Regions from separate parts of the Nocardiopsis oceanisediminis genome, predicted to be linked through region 3. Evidence: riboswitches for the same ligand, from Rfam matches in the RefSeq annotation. Region 3 holds a riboswitch; each other region holds the start of a gene.
What was found. A riboswitch is a leader RNA that binds a small molecule or an ion and turns the genes downstream of it on or off. The one in region 3 is predicted to bind cobalamin.
Positions count from the first base shown of each region.

Region 1 (4,055 bases), 2.1 Mb from region 3:
GCGGGCGGCGGCGCGGATCGCGCAGCCGCTCGACGCGGAGCACGCCGGCGCTGCGCAGCAGGCCCGCCGCCAGCGGGGTGCGGCCCCCCGTGCGCAGCTCGCGCAGCCGGCGCGCCCCGGCCTCAACCGACGAGGTGGGCGGCAGGTCCAGCCGCGCCTCGCGGCCGCGGAAGGTCACCAGGCCGATCTTGTCCCGGCGCTGGTAGGCGTCGAGCAGCAGGCTGAGCACCGCCCCCTTGACCGCGCGCATCCGCTGCCGGGCCGCCATCGACCCGGAGGCGTCCACGCAGAACAGCACGAGGTTGCCCTCGCGCCCCTCGCGCACCGCCTCGCGCAGGTCTCCGCGGCGCAGCACCAGGCCCCGGCCGTCCCGGCCGCGGGCGCGCTGGTGCGGGGCGGCGGCGCGCAGCGTCGCCGCCAGGTGCACCTGGCCGGGGCGCTCGCCCGGGGCGCGCGCCCCCGAGGTGCGGCCGAACGGGGTCTGCGCGCGAGACCTCCGGCCGGGCGCGCCCGCGCCGATCCCCTTGACGCTGAACAGGCGGGGACGGAAGGTCTCCCCCGCCTCCGAGGTCCGCTCTCCCCCGGCGCCGCCGGCGGGGCGGCCGTCGGCCCCTTCGCCGGGGCCGCCCTCCCCGGCGGAGGGCGCGGGGCCCGGGGCCGGGTCGTCCGCCCCGGCGCCGGGACCGCTGTCGGGGGCGCCGGCTCCCCCGTCCGGCGCGCCGCCGTCGCCGCCGCCTCCATCACCGCCGCCGGGGCTCCCCGGGCCGTCCGGGTCGTCCTCAGGGCCTTCCGGGTCCTCCCCGCCCGCCTGGGAGAGGGCCTCGGAGAGGCGGTCCTCGTCGAGGTCGGGGGCGTCGAAGGGGTCGCGGCGGCGCCGGTGCGGCAGGGCGAGCCGGGCCGCGTCGCGGACGTCCTCGGCGGTGACCTCGGTCCGGTCCCGCCAGGCGGCCAGCGCCATCGCGGTGCGCGCGGTGACGATGTCGGCGCGCAGCCCGTCCACCTCGAAGGCGGCGCAGACCGCGGTGACCTGGCGCAGCGCCGCGTCGGTGAGGACCACACCGGGCAGCCGCTTGCGGGCCGCCAGGATGTGCCCGGCCAGCTCCCGCTCACCGGTGGCGTGGCGGACCGCGAACGCCTCGGGGTCGGTCTCGAACTCCAGCCGGCGGCGGACCACCTCGGCCCGCTGCTCGGGGTCGCGGGTCGCGGCGACCTCCACGGTGAGCCCGAACCGGTCCAGCAGCTGCGGGCGGAGCTCGCCCTCCTCCGGGTTCATGGTGCCGACCAGGAGGAACCGGGCGGCGTGCCGGACCGAGACGCCCTCCCGCTCGACGTGCGAGGTGCCCATCGCCGCGGCGTCCAGCATCAGGTCGACCAGGTGGTCGTGGAGCAGGTTGACCTCGTCGACGTAGAGCACTCCGCGGTGCGCCGCGGCGAGCAGGCCGGGCTCGAAGGCCTTGACGCCCTCGGTGAGCGCGCGCTCGATGTCCAGCGAACCGACCAGGCGGTCCTCGCTGGCTCCGACCGGGAGCTCCACCAGCCGGGCCGGGCGGCGCTCGGGGACGGCGCCGGCGGGGTGCGGGCCGTCCGGGCACTCGGGGTCCGGGGCGGCGGGGTCGCAGCCGAAGCGGCAGCCGGCCACCGCGTCCAGCTCGGGCAGGAGTGCGGCCAGGGCCCGCACGACGGTCGATTTCGCGGTGCCCTTCTCGCCCCGCACCAGCACCCCGCCGACGGCCGGCGAGACGGCGTTGACGAGGAGAGCGAGTTTGAGGTCGTCCATGCCGACGACCGCGGTGAAGGGATAGCGAGCGTTAGCGCCCACGCAGGTCAGTCCTTCCTTGGGAGTCCACGCCCATGGGTTCGGTCTCGGTGCCGCGCAGTGTCCTGGCTCCCGGATCCGTGCTCCCCCGCCGCCTTCCCGCCGCTCTCCGCGGCAGTGGCGGGTGTCGCGGGCTCGCTCCCCGGTCACAGTGGCGGGTCCGCCCCGGTCTCGCACCGGGTTCCTGCCGTCCGCACCGCCCCCCAGATTCTCATACCGGCGCGGACCGGCCGATTCCGGCCGCCGGTCACCGGGGAGGGGCCTCGTGGGCCGCGCACCCCCGGGCGTACATTCATCCCTGCGAGCTCCCCCGATCAGGAAAGACCCCCCATGAGCCTCTTCCCCGTACTCTTCATCGCGCTGGCGGTGGTGATGATCGTTCTGGTGATCGTCGGCGTCTTGATGGACGCGCGGTCATCGCGGCGGCCGACCGGGCGGCCGCGGCGCACCCGGTACGGCGGCGACGGAGGAGGCGGCGCCTACACCGCCGGCGACGACCGGTCGGACCGCGGCGGTGCGTCCGGCGGCGACGGCGGCGGGTGGGGCGGCCTGTTCGGCGGCGACGGAGGCGGAGGCGACGGGGGCAGCGGGGGCGGCGGAGGCGACGGGGGTGGCGGCGGCGGAGACTGACCGGCCCTTCCGCCGGACTGAAACGCGTTCTACCATGCGCGGCAGGCCCGCACACCGAGGGGAGCCGCCATGGCGACGGACATGCGGATCGGCCTGGCCCTGGGCTACTGGGGCGCCGGAGCCGACGACGCGACCGAGGCGGTCCGCGCGGCGGAAGCGCTCGGCTACGACTCGGTGTGGACCGCAGAGGCCTACGGCTCCGACGCCTTCACCCCGCTGACCTGGTACGGGGCCCGGACCGAGCGGATCGGGCTGGGCACCGCCATCGCGCAGATCTCGGCGCGCACCCCGGTGGCCACCGCCATGCACGCGCTCACCCTGGACCACCTGTCCGGCGGGCGGCTGCGGCTGGGCATCGGGGTGTCCGGGCCGCAGGTGGTGGAGGGGTGGTACGGCCGCCCGTTCCCGCGCCCGCTGCAGCGCACCCGGGAGTACCTGGACATCATGCGGCAGGTGTGGCGCAGGGAGGCCCCCGTGGCCAGCGCCGGCCCGCACTACCCGCTGCCGCTGCCCGGCGGCTCCGGGCTGGGCCGGCCGCTGAAGTCGATCACCCGGCCGCTCCGCCCGGACATCCCGGTCTACCTGGGCGCGGAGGGGCCGCGGAACGTGGCGCTGGCCGCGGAGGCCGCCGACGGCTGGGTGCCGATGTTCTACCACCCCGGGATCAGCCCGGGGCTGTACGCCGACGCGCTGGCCGGCGCCCCCGAGGGGTTCGACATCGCCTGCACGGTGAGCGTGCTGCACGCCCGGGACACCGCCGCCGCGCTGCGCGCCGCCAAGGCCCCGATCGCCTTCTACATCGGCGGCATGGGGGCCCGGAGCAGCAACTTCCACCTCGACGTGTTCGTCCGGATGGGGTTCGAGGAGGAGGCGCACAAGGTCCAGGAGCTCTTCCTCGCCGGGCGCCGGGCCGAGGCGGTCGAGGCGGTGCCGGACGAGCTCGCCGACGGCCTCACCCTGGCCGGCCCGCTCCCCCGGATCGCCGAGCGGCTGGCCGCCTGGCGCGCCTCCCCGGTCGGCACGCTGCTGGTGGCGGGGGTGCGCGACGAGCCCACCCTGCGCGCCCTGCGGGACATGGTGCTCGGCTGAGCGCGGCGGGGCCCCGCCGCGCGCCCGCCCGGTGCCCGCACCCTCACTCCACCACCCGGGCCAGGGTCCACTCGTCGCCCAGGGACTCGTAGCGGAGCTCGAAGACCCCGGGGGCGCGGTCCGATCCCGCCTCGACCCGCCAGTGGCGGCGCTGCGGGACGCCGCGGCCGCCCGCGGCCGCGGCGTGGTCGGCCCGGAGCGTCACCCAGTGGTCGATCACCCGGCGCACCGCGTAGACCCGCCCGTTCCAGGTGAAGCGCACCGGTCTGCCGCCCTCCTCGACGACATCGATCCGGACACCGTACACAGCGGACACCGCCATCCTCCTCACGTACCTGTACACGACGACGGGCAGGCCTGCGGGGAAGGGCAGGCGTTCGAACACGTGTTCCCATGGTAGCGGACCGTGGCCGATCCCGGATGCCGGGCCGGGCGCCTCATCGGTACTCTGTGACGGCGAATCGCGCGATCCACGAAGGACTTCGACACTGTGACGTCAAACGGGCACGACAGCGCCAGA
Region 1 is NZ_JAFMZJ010000001.1:2,178,174-2,182,228, reverse strand. Features, by position in the region: gene J0910_RS09810 (putative cobaltochelatase) at 1-1,819, opposite strand, end outside; cobalamin riboswitch at 1,875-2,003, opposite strand; gene J0910_RS09805 (hypothetical protein) at 2,147-2,446, shown strand; gene J0910_RS09800 (LLM class F420-dependent oxidoreductase) at 2,516-3,535, shown strand; gene J0910_RS09795 (DUF6504 family protein) at 3,579-3,857, opposite strand; gene J0910_RS09790 (serine/threonine-protein kinase) at 4,026-4,055, shown strand, end outside.
Region 1: linked by a shared signal. The riboswitch ahead of J0910_RS09810 (putative cobaltochelatase) and the one ahead of J0910_RS00600 (ribonucleoside-diphosphate reductase subunit alpha) in region 3 are both predicted to bind cobalamin.

Region 2 (4,055 bases), 6.7 Mb from region 3:
GCTCACCGGGGCCTCAGAACGCGTCCGGGTGCAGCTGCTCGGCGACCTCTTCCACCGCGCCGCCCACCCGGTTGCCGACGACGGAGGAGGTCAGCGGCAGCACCGCGAACCGCTCCTCCTCGACGGCGGGCGTCCCGGCCAGCGTCGGGTCGGCGAGGACCGCCTCCTTCTTCTCCTCCGCGGAGACCTCGCCGTAGTCGTAGATGAGGATCGCGTCCGGCTCGCGGTCGGCGGCCTGCTCGATGGAGACGTCGGCGAAGACCTTGTCCAGGTCGTCGAAGACGTTCCGGCCGCCGGCGTGCGCGATGATCTCGGTGCCGATGCCGGCGCCGCCCGAGGTGAAGACGGTGCCGTCGATGCTGTCCACCACCAGGACGTCCACCGGCTCGGTGCCCTCCAGGGCCTTCTCCACCCCGGCGACCTGCTCCTCGATGCCGGCGACCAGCTCCTCGGCCCGGTCCTCCACCCCGAAGATCTTCCCGATGTTGGTGATCTCGGTGGCCACCGTCTCCATGGTGACCTGGTCGGCGCACTGCTCGATGCTGGCGTAGGTGGTCATCCCGGCGTCCTCCAGGGCCTCGCGGCCCCGGCCCTCGTCCTCGGCGAAGGCGCTGGAGGCGAACCCGGCGTAGGCGAAGTCGGGCTCGGCGGCGAGCAGGTCCTCGAACGAGGGGTACTGCTCGGCCAGGACCGGAACGGCCTCGTAGGCGTCGGCGTACTCGGGCAGCACGGCGTCGTCCAGGTACGCGGTGCCCACCATCCGGTCCTCCAGGCCCAGGGCCAGCATGATCTCGGTGGTGTGCTGGTTGAGCGTGACCGCCCGCTCCGGCGGGGCGTCCACGGTGACCTCGCGGTCGCACTCCTGCACGGTGACCGGGTAGCCCTCGTCGGGGGCGGCCTGCCCGGCCGGCTCGCCGCCGCCCCCGCAGCCGGCGGCGGCGAGCAGCGCGGTGCAGGCGAGTGCGGGCGCGGTGCGGCGCACCGCGCGGCGGCCCGCCGGGGAAGGGATGGGGGATTCCTGGTGCACGTCCGGGTCCTCTCCGGGATCCGGGCACGGCGCCGGTGGTCGAGGCGTACAAAGGGCGCACATCGCGGCGGCACCGGAGACGCCCGTCCCCCCGGGGTCCGCGCCCCTGGTCGACGATCGCGACGGGTCAGTCTCCTGACTCCCGGATCAGCGCCTCCCCCGGCCTTCCAGCGCGCTGCGCCGTGGCCTTATGCGGGTTCGACTCCCCGGTCACAGTGGCGGGACCGTGCCGGATTCGCACCGGACTTCCTGGTTCCCGTCGCCCTCCCAGGCTAGTGGCCGCTCCTGATCAGAGGGCGCCCGGGGTATGTCGGATCGGCCAAAAAGGACACCCGGGTCCTAGACGAGGCGCCAATGATGGTCAAGGAATGTGACGGGCATGTCTCGAACCGGTGATGAAGTACATATCGGTCATTGATCACGCAGGTGAACGGGGACAGGATGCGGAGACCGAAGAGGAAACCTGAGATGAAGGAAGGAGCACCGTGAGCGAATCGCTGCTGGCGTCGAGCGTCACCTTCGGTGTGTACTTCGTAGTGATGGTCGGCATCGGCCTCTACGTCTACAAGCGCACCACCTCCCTGTCCGACTTCGTACTCGGCGGCCGCCGGCTGAACAGCTGGGTGGCCGGGCTGAGCGCCAACGCCAGCGACTTCAGCGGCTGGCTGCTGCTGGGCCTGCCCGGTGCGATCTACCTGTCCGGCCTCGGAGAGGCGTGGATCGCGGTCGGCCTGGCCCTCGGCTTCGCCGGCAGCTGGATCGTGATCGCCGGCCGGCTGCGGGTCTACACCGAGCGCGCCAGGGACGCGCGCTCGGGGGACGAGGCCAACTCGCTCACCCTCTCCTCCTACCTGGAGAACCGGTTCGCCGACCGGACCGGCCTGCTGCGCGGCGTCTCGGCCGTGCTCATCCTGGCCTTCTACCTCTTCTACGTGGCCTCCGGCCTGGTCGCCATGGGCGGGCTGTTCGAGGACGTCTTCAACATGCCGGGCTCGATCGCGGTGCTCGCCGGCATGGCGATCATCGTGCTCTACACCTTCCTCGGCGGGTTCCTCGCGGTCAGCTACACCGACGTGATCCAGGCCGTGATGATGTGGCTGGCCCTGCTCATCGTGCCGGTGGTCGCGGTCGTCACCGTGGTCTCCGACCCCTCGGTGGGCACCGGGGGCGAGCTCTCCGTGCTGGGCGGCTTCAGCGGCGCCGGCGAGTTCTCGCTGGGCGGCGTGCTCGCCCCGGTCGTGGTCGTCTCCGGCCTGGCGTGGGGCTTCGGCTACCTGGGCCAGCCGCACATCCTCGCCCGGTTCATGGGCATCCGCTCGGTGCGCGACGTGCGCAAGGCCGCCGGGGTGAGCGTCTCCTGGGCGGTCTCGGCGATGCTGATGGCCGTGGTGATGGGCTTCGTCGGCCTCCGCTACTTCGGCTTCGAGGAGGAGCTGCCCAACGCGGAGAACGTGTTCCCCGCCCTGATCCAGGCGCTGCTCAACCCGTGGGTCGCCGGCCTGCTGCTGGCCGCGATCCTGGCCGCGGTGATGAGCACCGCCGACTCCCAGCTGCTGGTCGCCGCCTCGGCGCTGACCGAGGACGGGTACCGGGCGTTCGTCAAGCGGGACGCCTCGGCGCTCACCCTGGTCTGGGTCAGCCGCATCGCGGTGATCCTGGTCGCCCTCGCGGCGTCGGGCATCGCGCTCTCCGGCAACAGCACCGTCATGGACCTGGTGGGCTACGCCTGGGCCGGGTTCGGCGCCGGCTTCGGCCCGGTCATCCTGCTCTCCCTGTACTGGAAGCGGATGACCTGGACCGGCGCGCTGGCCGGCATGCTCGGCGGCGGCCTCACCTCGGTCATCTGGGACGTGCTGGACAAGAACGTGCTGGAGACCGGGCTGTACGCGATGGTCCCCGCGGTGATCGTGAGCTTCGCGGCCATCTACGCCTTCAACGGGCTGGGCAAGGTCGCCGAGCACATGGACGAGGACTTCGACCGGGTCGACGCGGAGTACCGCCGGGAGAGCCAGGGCGCGGGCGTGTGACCCGGCCTCCCCGATGACCCCGCGGCGGGGGTCGCGCCCGGTGCGCGGCTCCCGCCGCATCGTGATCCTCCCGTTCTGGTGCGTAACGGGGGCTCCCGGTAGAAACGATGCCATGTGCGATCTTCCCGTGGCGTGGACCCGCGTCGACGATGCCCGGGGGACGGCCGTCGGGGCGCTGGTCCCGGAGCGGAGCGGCCACCGGATGGAGGGCGGCGAGACCGCCGTCGACGGCGGCGCGGTCTACAGCTGCCGCTTCACCGTCCGCACCGACCTCGCCTGGACGACCCGGTCGGTGCACGTGGAGGTGCTGAGCTCGTCGGGGGTGCGGACGCTGGACGTCACCTGCCGGGCCGGCCTGTGGACGGTGGACGGCGAGCGCCGCCCGCTCCTGGACGGCTGCACCGACGTGGACATCGCCGCCACCCCGCTCACCCGCACCCTGCCCGTCCGCCGCCTGGGCCTGCGCCGCGGCGAGCACCGCGACATCGCCGCAGTCCGGATCTCCGTGCCGGAACTGCAGGTCACCCGGGTCCTCCAGCGCTACACCCGGCTGGAACCCGCCGCGGACGGCCGCGCCCGCTACGAGTACCTCACCGCCGAGCACGGCCACCGCTTCTCCGTCGACCACGAGGGCCTGGTCCTCGACGGCCAGGACCTCTACGAACGGGTGCCGTGACCACGGGCGTCCTGCACCGCCCGGCGTTTCACGTGGAACATCCCGCGGACCGCCCACGGCCTGCGGAGGGGGCGGGTCAGCGGTTGAGGCGGGAGAGGTCCACGGTGACCGGGAAGGGAACGCTCAGCTCCAGGCGCCCCCGGGCCACGGCCGTCCGGGTATAGACGCCGTTGACCCGGTCCAGTTCGTAGACGTGCACGGCGGCGGCGCCTTCCTCCTCCTCGACCAGCCAGAAGTGCGGGATCCCCGCCTCGGCGTACTTGACCGGCTTGGTCTTGCGGTCGCGCTCCTCCGATTCGGGGGAGACGACCTCCACCACCAGGAG
Region 2 is NZ_JAFMZJ010000001.1:6,794,103-6,798,157, reverse strand. Features, by position in the region: gene J0910_RS29750 (FecCD family ABC transporter permease) at 1-6, opposite strand, end outside; gene J0910_RS29745 (ABC transporter substrate-binding protein) at 14-1,027, opposite strand; cobalamin riboswitch at 1,136-1,326, opposite strand; gene putP (sodium/proline symporter PutP) at 1,513-3,054, shown strand; gene J0910_RS29735 (putative glycolipid-binding domain-containing protein) at 3,167-3,730, shown strand; gene J0910_RS29730 (Uma2 family endonuclease) at 3,807-4,055, opposite strand, start outside.
Region 2: linked by a shared signal. The riboswitch ahead of J0910_RS29745 (ABC transporter substrate-binding protein) and the one ahead of J0910_RS00600 (ribonucleoside-diphosphate reductase subunit alpha) in region 3 are both predicted to bind cobalamin.

Region 3 (4,055 bases):
GTGTGACCGTCGTCTTTCCAAGTCGGTGGTGGTGCGCCAGGGGGCCGGGCGGGGCGGGCGGCGCCCCTCGGAGGGGTGCGCCGCCCTCGCCCCGCGGGGCCGCGCTACTGGCAGGCTTCGCAGTCCGGGTCGTCGATCGAGCAGAGCGCGCCGGCGTCCGGGTCGATCTCCGGAGCGGTGGACGCGGGCGCCTCGGCGGAGGGCCGGGCGGCCGGGGACGGCGCCGGGGACGGGGCCGCCGCGGGGGCGGCCGCCGGGGCCGCGGCCGGGGTGGCCGAGACCGCGTTGAGCCGGCCGTCGGTGCCCTTCAGGGTCGACTTCTCCACGTGCGTCGCGCTCTGCGCGCGCAGGTAGTAGGTGGTCTTGAGGCCCTTGCGCCAGGCCCGCCGGTACAGCGTGTCCAGCTTCTTGCCGCTCGGCGCCGCCATGTACAGGTTGAGCGACTGCGCCTGGTCGATCCACTTCTGGCGGCGGGCCGCGGCGTCCACCAGCCAGGTCGGGTCGAGCTCGAACGCGGTGGCGTAGAGCTCCTTCAGGTCGTCGGGCACCCGGGCGATCGGGCCGAGGCTGCCGTCGTGCAGCTTGAGCTGGGTGACCATGTCGGCGTCCCACAGGCCGCGCGCCTTGAGGTCGCGGATCAGGTAGGGGTTGACCACGGTGAAGTCGCCGGACATGTTCGACTTCACGAACAGGTTGCGGTAGATCGGCTCGATCGACTGGCTCACCCCGGTGATGTTGGCGATGGTCGCGGTCGGCGCGATCGCCATCACGTTGGAGTTGCGCATCCCCTGGGTGCGCACCTTCTCCCGGAGCGAGTCCCAGTCCAGCCGGGAGGAGTAGTTGGCGTCCAGGTCGCCGTCGCGGGCCTCGGCCACGGTGCGCAGCGAGTCCAGCGGGAGCACGCCCTTGCTCCACAGCGAGCCCTCGAAGGACTCGTAGGAGCCGCGCTCGGCGGCCAGCTCGGAGGAGGCCGCGATGGCGTGGTAGGAGATCAGCTCCATCGACTCGTCGGCGAACTCCACCGCCCGCTGCGAGCCCATCGGCAGGCGCAGCTCGAAGAGGGCGTCCTGGAAGCCCATCAGACCCAGGCCGACCGGGCGGTGCCGCATGTTGGCCCGCTCCGCCTCGGGGATGGTGTAGAAGTTCACGTCGATGACGTTGTCCAGCATCCGGACGGCGGTGCGCACGGTGCGCTCCAGCCGCTCGGTGTCCAGCCGGCCGCCCTCGACGTGCTGGGCCAGGTTGACCGAGCCGAGGTTGCAGACCGCCACCTCATCGCCGGCCTTGGTGTTCAGGGTGATCTCGGTGCACAGGTTGGACGAGTGCACCACGCCGGCGTGCTGCTGCGGCGAGCGCAGGTTGCACGGGTCCTTGAAGGTGATCCACGGGTGGCCGGTCTCGAACAGCATGGTCAGCATGCGCCGCCACAGGTCGACCGCGGGGACCTTGCGGAACACCTTGATCTCGCCGGCCTCGGCGGCCCGCTCGTAGGCCTCGTACCGCTCGGCGAACGCCTTGCCGTACAGGTCGTGCAGGTCCGGCACCTCGTCCGGGGAGAACAGCGTCCACTGGCCGCCGGCCTCGACCCGCCGCATGAACAGGTCCGGCACCCAGTTGGCGGTGTTCATGTCGTGCGTGCGGCGGCGCTCGTCGCCGGTGTTCTTCCGCAGGTCGAGGAATTCCTCGATGTCGATGTGCCAGGTCTCCAGGTAGGCGCAGACCGCGCCCTTGCGCTTGCCGCCCTGGTTGACCGCGACCGCGGTGTCGTTGGCGATCTTGAGGAACGGGACCACGCCCTGGCTCTGGCCGTTGGTGCCGCGGATCCGGGCGCCGATGCCGCGGATCGGGGTCCAGTCGTTGCCCAGGCCGCCGGAGTACTTGGAGAGCAGGGCGTTGTCGGAGATGCCCTTGAAGATCGACTGCAGGTCGTCGTCGACGGTGGTCAGGAAGCAGGACGACAGCTGGGAGTGGCGGGTGCCGGAGTTGAACAGGGTCGGCGTGGAGGCCATGAAGTCGAACGAGGAGAGCAGCTCGTAGAACTCCACGGCGCGGGCGTCCCGGTCGTCCTCGTTGAGCGCCAGGCCCATCGCGACCCGCATGAAGAACGCCTGCGGCAGCTCGTAGCGGGTGCCCTCGCTGTGCAGGAAGTAGCGGTCGTAGAGGGTCTGCATGCCGAGGAAGGTGAACTGCAGGTCGCGCTCGGGGCGGAGCGCGGCCCCCAGCCGGGCCAGGTCGAACTTCTCCAGCCGCGGGTCGAGCTGCTCCAGCTGCACGCCGCGCGCCACGTAGCCGGCGAAGTAGTCCGCGTAGCGGAGCGCCATCTCGCCCTCGCTCGCGGAGTCCGCCGCCCCGGAGATGAAGGTCAGCGCCTCGCGCCGGAGCGCGCCGAGCAGCAGCCGGGCGGCCAGCGGGGAGTAGTCGGGGTCCTCCTCGACGTGGCTGCGCGCCGCCATGATCAGCGCGAGCTCCAGCTCCTCGTCGGTGATGCCCGGGTAGAGGCCCTTGCGCGCCTCCGCGATGACCGCCTCGGGGCTGACCCCGGCCAGTCCGGTGCTCGCCTCGCGGACCACGTCGCCGATCCGCTCCGCCGGGTCCGGGCTGTTCGCCTCCGGAACCGCGACGGGCTCGGTGTCGAGGGTCATCTGCTCGCTCCAACCAGGTAGTCGTCGACCGGTTGGGGTTCCGAAGGCCGGAGCGCGCGAACCAGGGGAGCGCCCACGACCGTCGAGCCCCCCTATGCCCACGGCGGCCCGCCCACGAGGCCCCGTTTCGTTGTGCGCCGGGCGCACACCGGTGGCAGGTCTTCGGACTCGCGGGCGACGTCCGGCTGAGCGCCGTCCGGCCTACTCGCCGCCGCTTCCCGGGAGCCTGAGCGCCCAGTGCCGTGGCGACTTTCGGAAGCGCGCCGCCCGGTTCCCCCCGGGGGCCGGCGCGCCGCTTCCCGCTTACCGCTGCGGGGCAGTCCCGGAGTTCCACCGGGTTCCCTCTTGCCCCACCCGGAGCATCCGCCCCAGGTGAACCACCAGTGGAAGAGATACTACATCTGGTGGCACCCGAGCGCGACCACCGCAAGATAGCCGTGTTTCACATGCGACGCGCCCGCTCCGGCCGTTGTCCGCAACGCGCTGCGGAGATAAGCTCCGCGCGATGACGCGACTACACATCTTCGACCTGGACGGCACCCTGCTGCACGGAACCAGCGCCCCCCTGGAGATCGCCCGCGTCACCGGGACCGGGCCCCGGCTGACCGAGCTGGAGCACCGCTTCTCCGCAGGCGAGCTGGACAGCCGCGGCTTCGCCGCGGAGCTCTTCTCGCTCTGGGGGCACCTCACCGAGGAGCACGTGGACGAGGCGTTCGCCGGCAGCCCGTTCCTGGAGGGGATCGCCGAGGTCTGCGCCGACATCCGGAAGCGCGGTGAGCGCTCCCTGGTCATCACGCTCTCCCCGGGGTTCTACGCGCGCCGGTTGCACGCCTTCGGCTTCGACGAGATCGTCGCCTCGGACTTCCCCGACCCGCCCTTCCCCGGACCGCCGGACCCGGAGCGCATCCTACGCCCGCAGGACAAGGTCCGCATCGCGGAGGAGGCGCGCGCCGCCGCCGGAATCCCGCTGGAGATGTGCACCGCCTACGGCGACTCGCTCTCCGACGCGCCGCTCTTCGGGCACGTGGGCGGATCGGTGTCGGTCAACGGGGACCACCACGTGGCCGCCCTCGCCACCGCCGCCTACACCGGGCGGAGCCTGCCCGAGGCCTACGCCCTGGGCCGCTCCCTGGCCGCCTGAGGCCCTGCGGGGCGGGGACGGGAGGGCGCCGCGGACCCGCCGGGCGGCGGCCGCGGATGTTGCGGACCTCTCAGTGCGGCCCGGCCGGACCGGGCCGGGTCAGTCCAGCATCCGGTCCAGGGCGTCCTCGGGCAGGCCGAGGTCGACCCGGACCCGGTAGCGGATCCGGAGCAGCTCCATCAGCAGGTCGTGCACGTAGGGCGAGACGTCCTGGTGGCGGAAGCGCTCCACGCCGAGGGTGGCCCACGACTGGGCGGCCTTCAGGTCGCCGT
Region 3 is NZ_JAFMZJ010000001.1:72,854-76,908, forward strand. Features, by position in the region: gene J0910_RS00600 (ribonucleoside-diphosphate reductase subunit alpha) at 105-2,642, opposite strand; cobalamin riboswitch at 2,779-3,039, opposite strand; gene J0910_RS00605 (HAD family hydrolase) at 3,148-3,783, shown strand; gene J0910_RS00610 (hypothetical protein) at 3,883-4,055, opposite strand, start outside.

Region 4 (4,055 bases), 2.1 Mb from region 3:
CCCACACCGTGATCCCGACCGAGCGCGGGTAGGAGCCGGTGTCCGCCAGGTGCCGGGCGACCAGCGAGTCGGCCAGCGCCTGGCCCACGTCCCAGGAGTTGCGGGAGGGGATCGCCTTGGGGTCGACCGAGTAGAAGTTGCGGCCGGTCGGCAGCACGTTGACCAGGCCCCGGGTGGGCGATCCGGAGGGCCCGGCCGGGACGTGCCCGCCGTCCAGGGCGTGCAGCACCGCGTCGATCTCGGCGCCGGTGGCGGCCAGCCGCGGCACCACCTCCTCGGCCGCGAAGACCAGCACCCGGACCGCATCGGCGAAAGCGGCCCGCTCTTCGCCGCCTGCGGCCCCGCCGAGCACCCCGGCGGCCACCGGTTCGGCGCGCCCGGCCTCCCAGCCGGCCTCCTCCATCGCCTCCACCAGCCGGCGGGCCACCGCCTCCAGCAGGTCGACCGCGTCCGAGGCGGTGCGGGCCGGCCCGTCCTCCAGCGCGGCGAGCTCCTTGGGCACCTCGATCCGGGCGCCCGGGTCTGCCAGCAGCGCCTTCTCCTCCAGGCCGAAGCGGCGGGCCAGCGCCGCGCGGAGCCCGGGGAGCGCGCCCGCCGCGCCCGCCCACACCTGCGAGGCCCGCAGCACCGCGAGCACCAGGTTGACCCGGGCCTCCCCCTCCGGGGCCGCGCCCAGCACGTGCAGGCCGTCCCGGATCTGCACGTCCTTGATCTCGCACAGGTAGCCGTCGACGTGCATGACGAAGTCGTCGAACTCCTCCTCGCCCGGCATGTCCTCCTGGTGCAGGTCGTGGTGGAGCTCGGCGGTCTTGATCAGCGTCCAGATCTGCGCGCGCAGCGCCGGCGCCTTGTCCGGGTCCAGGTCGCTGACCAGGGCGTACTCGTCGAGGAGCTGCTCCAGCTTGGCGATGTCGCCGTAGGTGTCGGCGCGCGCCATCGGCGGCACCAGGTGGTCCACCACGGTGGCGTGCCCGCGCCGCTTGGCCTGGGTGCCCTCGCCCGGGTCGTTCACGATGAACGGGTAGACCAGCGGGAGGTTCCCCAGCACCGCGTCCGGGGCGTCCTCGGCCGCCATCCCCAGCCCCTTGCCGGGCAGCCACTCCAGGGTGCCGTGCTTGCCCAGGTGCACCACGGCGCCGGCGCCGAAGCCGCCCTGCTCGCGCGATCCCTCCAGCCACCGGTAGGCGGCCAGGTAGTGGTGCGAGGGCGGTAGGTCCGGGTCGTGGTAGATGGCGATCGGGTTCTCGCCGAAGCCCCGCGGCGGCTGGATCATCAGCACCAGGTTGCCGAAGCGGAGCGAGGCCAGCACGATCTCCGGGCGGCCGCGCGAGTCGTCGACGTACAGCTCGCCCGGCGGCTCGCCCCAGTGCTCCCGGATGGAGTCGCGCAGCCCGGCGGGGAGCGCCTCGAACCAGCGGGTGTAGTCCTCCAGCGGCACCCGGGCGCCGGCGGCGGAGAGCTGCTCCTCGGTGAGCCACTCCACGTCGTGCCCGCCGGCCGCGATCAGCGCGTGGATGAGCGGATCGCCGTCGTCCTCGCGGCGGTCCTCGCCGGGCCCGGGGCGGCGCCACAGCGCGTCGTCCGGGCCGAGGTCGTACCCGCGCTCGGCGAGCAGCCGGAACAGCCGGACCGCCGAGGCCGGGGTGTCCAGCCCGACGGCGTTGCCGACCCGGGAGTGCTTGGTGGGGTAGGAGGAGAGCACCACGCCCAGGCGGCGCTCGGCCGGCGGCACCGCGCGCAGCCGCGCGTGCCGGACCGCGATCCCGGCCACCCTGGCCGCCCGCTCCGGGTCGGCCCGGTAGACCGGAGCCGACCCCTCGGCCGGCTCCTTGAAGGAGAACGGGACGGTGATCAGCCGGCCGTCGAACTCCGGGATGGCCACCTGCATGCCGGCGTCCATCGGGGTGAGCGCCGCGTCGGAGGCCTGCCACTGCTCCCGGGTGGAGGTGAGCACCAGGCCCTGGACGATCGGCACGTCCAGCGCGGCGAGCGCGCCCGCGTCCCAGGCGTCCTCGTCGCCGCCTCCGCTGGCGTCGGCGGCGACCGCCCCGCCCGCGGCCAGCACCGTGGTGACCACCGCGTCGGCCCGGCCGAGCAGCTCGAACAGGCCGGGGGCGTTCTCCGCGTCCAGCCCGCGCAGCGAGCCGGAGAAGACCGGGAGCGGCTCTCCCCCGGCCTCCTCGATCGCGTCGCACAGCACGTCCACGAAGGAGGTGTTGCCGGACAGCTCGTGCGCCCGGTAGAAGACCACCGCCACCACCGGCCGCGCGCCTGCCGCCTGCGCGCCCTCCCGGCGCGGCCGCTCGTGCAGGCCGTACTCGGGCATCTTCTCCGGCGGGGCGAACCCGTCCCCGGTGAGCAGCACCGTGTCGGAGAGGAACCGGGCCAGCTGGCGCAGGTTCTCCACCCCGCCCTCGGCCAGGTAGGCGTGGGCCTCGGTGGCCACCCCGGCGGGGACCGTGGAGGCCGCGATCATCTCCGCGTCCACCGCGGCCTCACCGCCCAGGGCCACCAGCGGAACGCCGCCGGCCCGCAGCGCGGCCATGCCCTCCGGCCAGAACTCGGTTCCGCCGAGGAGCCGCACGACCGCGATGTCGACCCCCTCCAGCAGCGCGGGGACCTCGCCCGCAGGGGTCCGCGCCGGGTTCGCGGTGCGGTACCCGGCCTCGGCCGCCTGTGCGGCGAGGAGCTCGGTGTCCGCGGTGGACAGCAGCAGAATGGTGGCCACACTCGGTCCTTCGTGTCGTTCCGGGGTCCGCGCCCCGGTGCCGATCGGATGCTCGCGCGCCGCGAAGTCTCCTGGCTCGGGGCTCGCCGCGCCTCCCGGGCCTTCCCGCCGGCGGTGCCGGCAGTGGCGCGCTTCCGGGGGCGCTCCTCCCTCACAGTTGCGGGACAGCCACGGCTTCCAGGCCGGATCCGGCCAGGCCCCGCCATCCGGGGCACCGTGTTCCTTCGCGGCACGTACCGCCCCATCTTCGCAGAGGCCCTGTCCCGGCCCGCCTCCGGCCGCCGGAACGCCTTTCCCGAGCGGGTCCCATCAGGCCGAGCGCTTTGCGACAATCAGCGCATGACCCAGTACCCCCACCCCCCTTCCGGGGCCGGCGACCCCTATCAGCGGCCCCCAGGAACCGACCCTTACGGCCGACCGGTGTACGGGCCGCCCCCGCAGAGCTCGGGTGAGATCGTCCCCGTGCAGGCGGGCGGCTACGACGCGCCGATGGCCCCGGCCCCGGCCGGCGGGCCGACGCTCACCACCATCGGCGACATCGCCGTCACCCAGACCGAGGTGATCACCCCCGCCGGGCGGTTCCCGATCAAGGGGTCGGTATGGACCGTCACCGACATGTCCCGGGTGGAGAAGACCACCCCGGTCTGGGCCATCATCGTGGCGATCCTGGTCTTCTGGTGGACCTGCCTGCTCGGCCTGCTGTTCCTGCTGGTGAAGGAGGAGCGGGTCACCGGCTACATCCAGGTGACCGTGCAGGGCGGCGGAACGTACCACTCCACGATGGTCCCCGCCCTGGGCAGGGCCACCGGCGCCAACGTCGCCCAGCAGGTGAACTACGCCCGCTCGCTCGCCGCCTAGCCCGGCGCGGCCCCGGTACCGCCGCCGGGCCCCGCGGCCTCCCGGCGGGGCCGGCGGACCGGGCGCCGCCGGGAGAGCCTCGGCCCGGGGCGGCGGGAAGGCTCACCCCCCGTCCGGCCGGGGCTCGGCGGTATCCTGCGCCGCCGCGGTGAGCCGGTCCAGCACAACCTCCCGGACGAACGGGGCGAGCGCCCTGCCGTCCGCGGCCTCCTTCAGCGCGGCGAGCTCCTCGCCGGTGAACGCGACGCCGAGCGCGGCCCCGGACCCGGCCGCCGGCCGCAGCCCGAGCATCTTCCGGTGCAGCCGCTCCAGGGCCTCCGCGGGGATCGGGCCGTAGCAGGCCTCCAAGTGGATCAGCCAGTCGCGCATCTCGCTCCACCGGGCGCAGCGCCCGGCCAGTATGTACAGGTAGGCCTCGACGGAGCGGCCGCCCGCGGCGCGCTCCAGCTCGGCCCGGGTCATCGGGTCC
Region 4 is NZ_JAFMZJ010000001.1:2,164,903-2,168,957, reverse strand. Features, by position in the region: gene cobN (cobaltochelatase subunit CobN) at 1-2,728, opposite strand, end outside; cobalamin riboswitch at 2,793-2,953, opposite strand; gene J0910_RS09760 (hypothetical protein) at 3,068-3,586, shown strand; gene J0910_RS09755 (hypothetical protein) at 3,689-4,055, opposite strand, start outside.
Region 4: linked by a shared signal. The riboswitch ahead of cobN (cobaltochelatase subunit CobN) and the one ahead of J0910_RS00600 (ribonucleoside-diphosphate reductase subunit alpha) in region 3 are both predicted to bind cobalamin.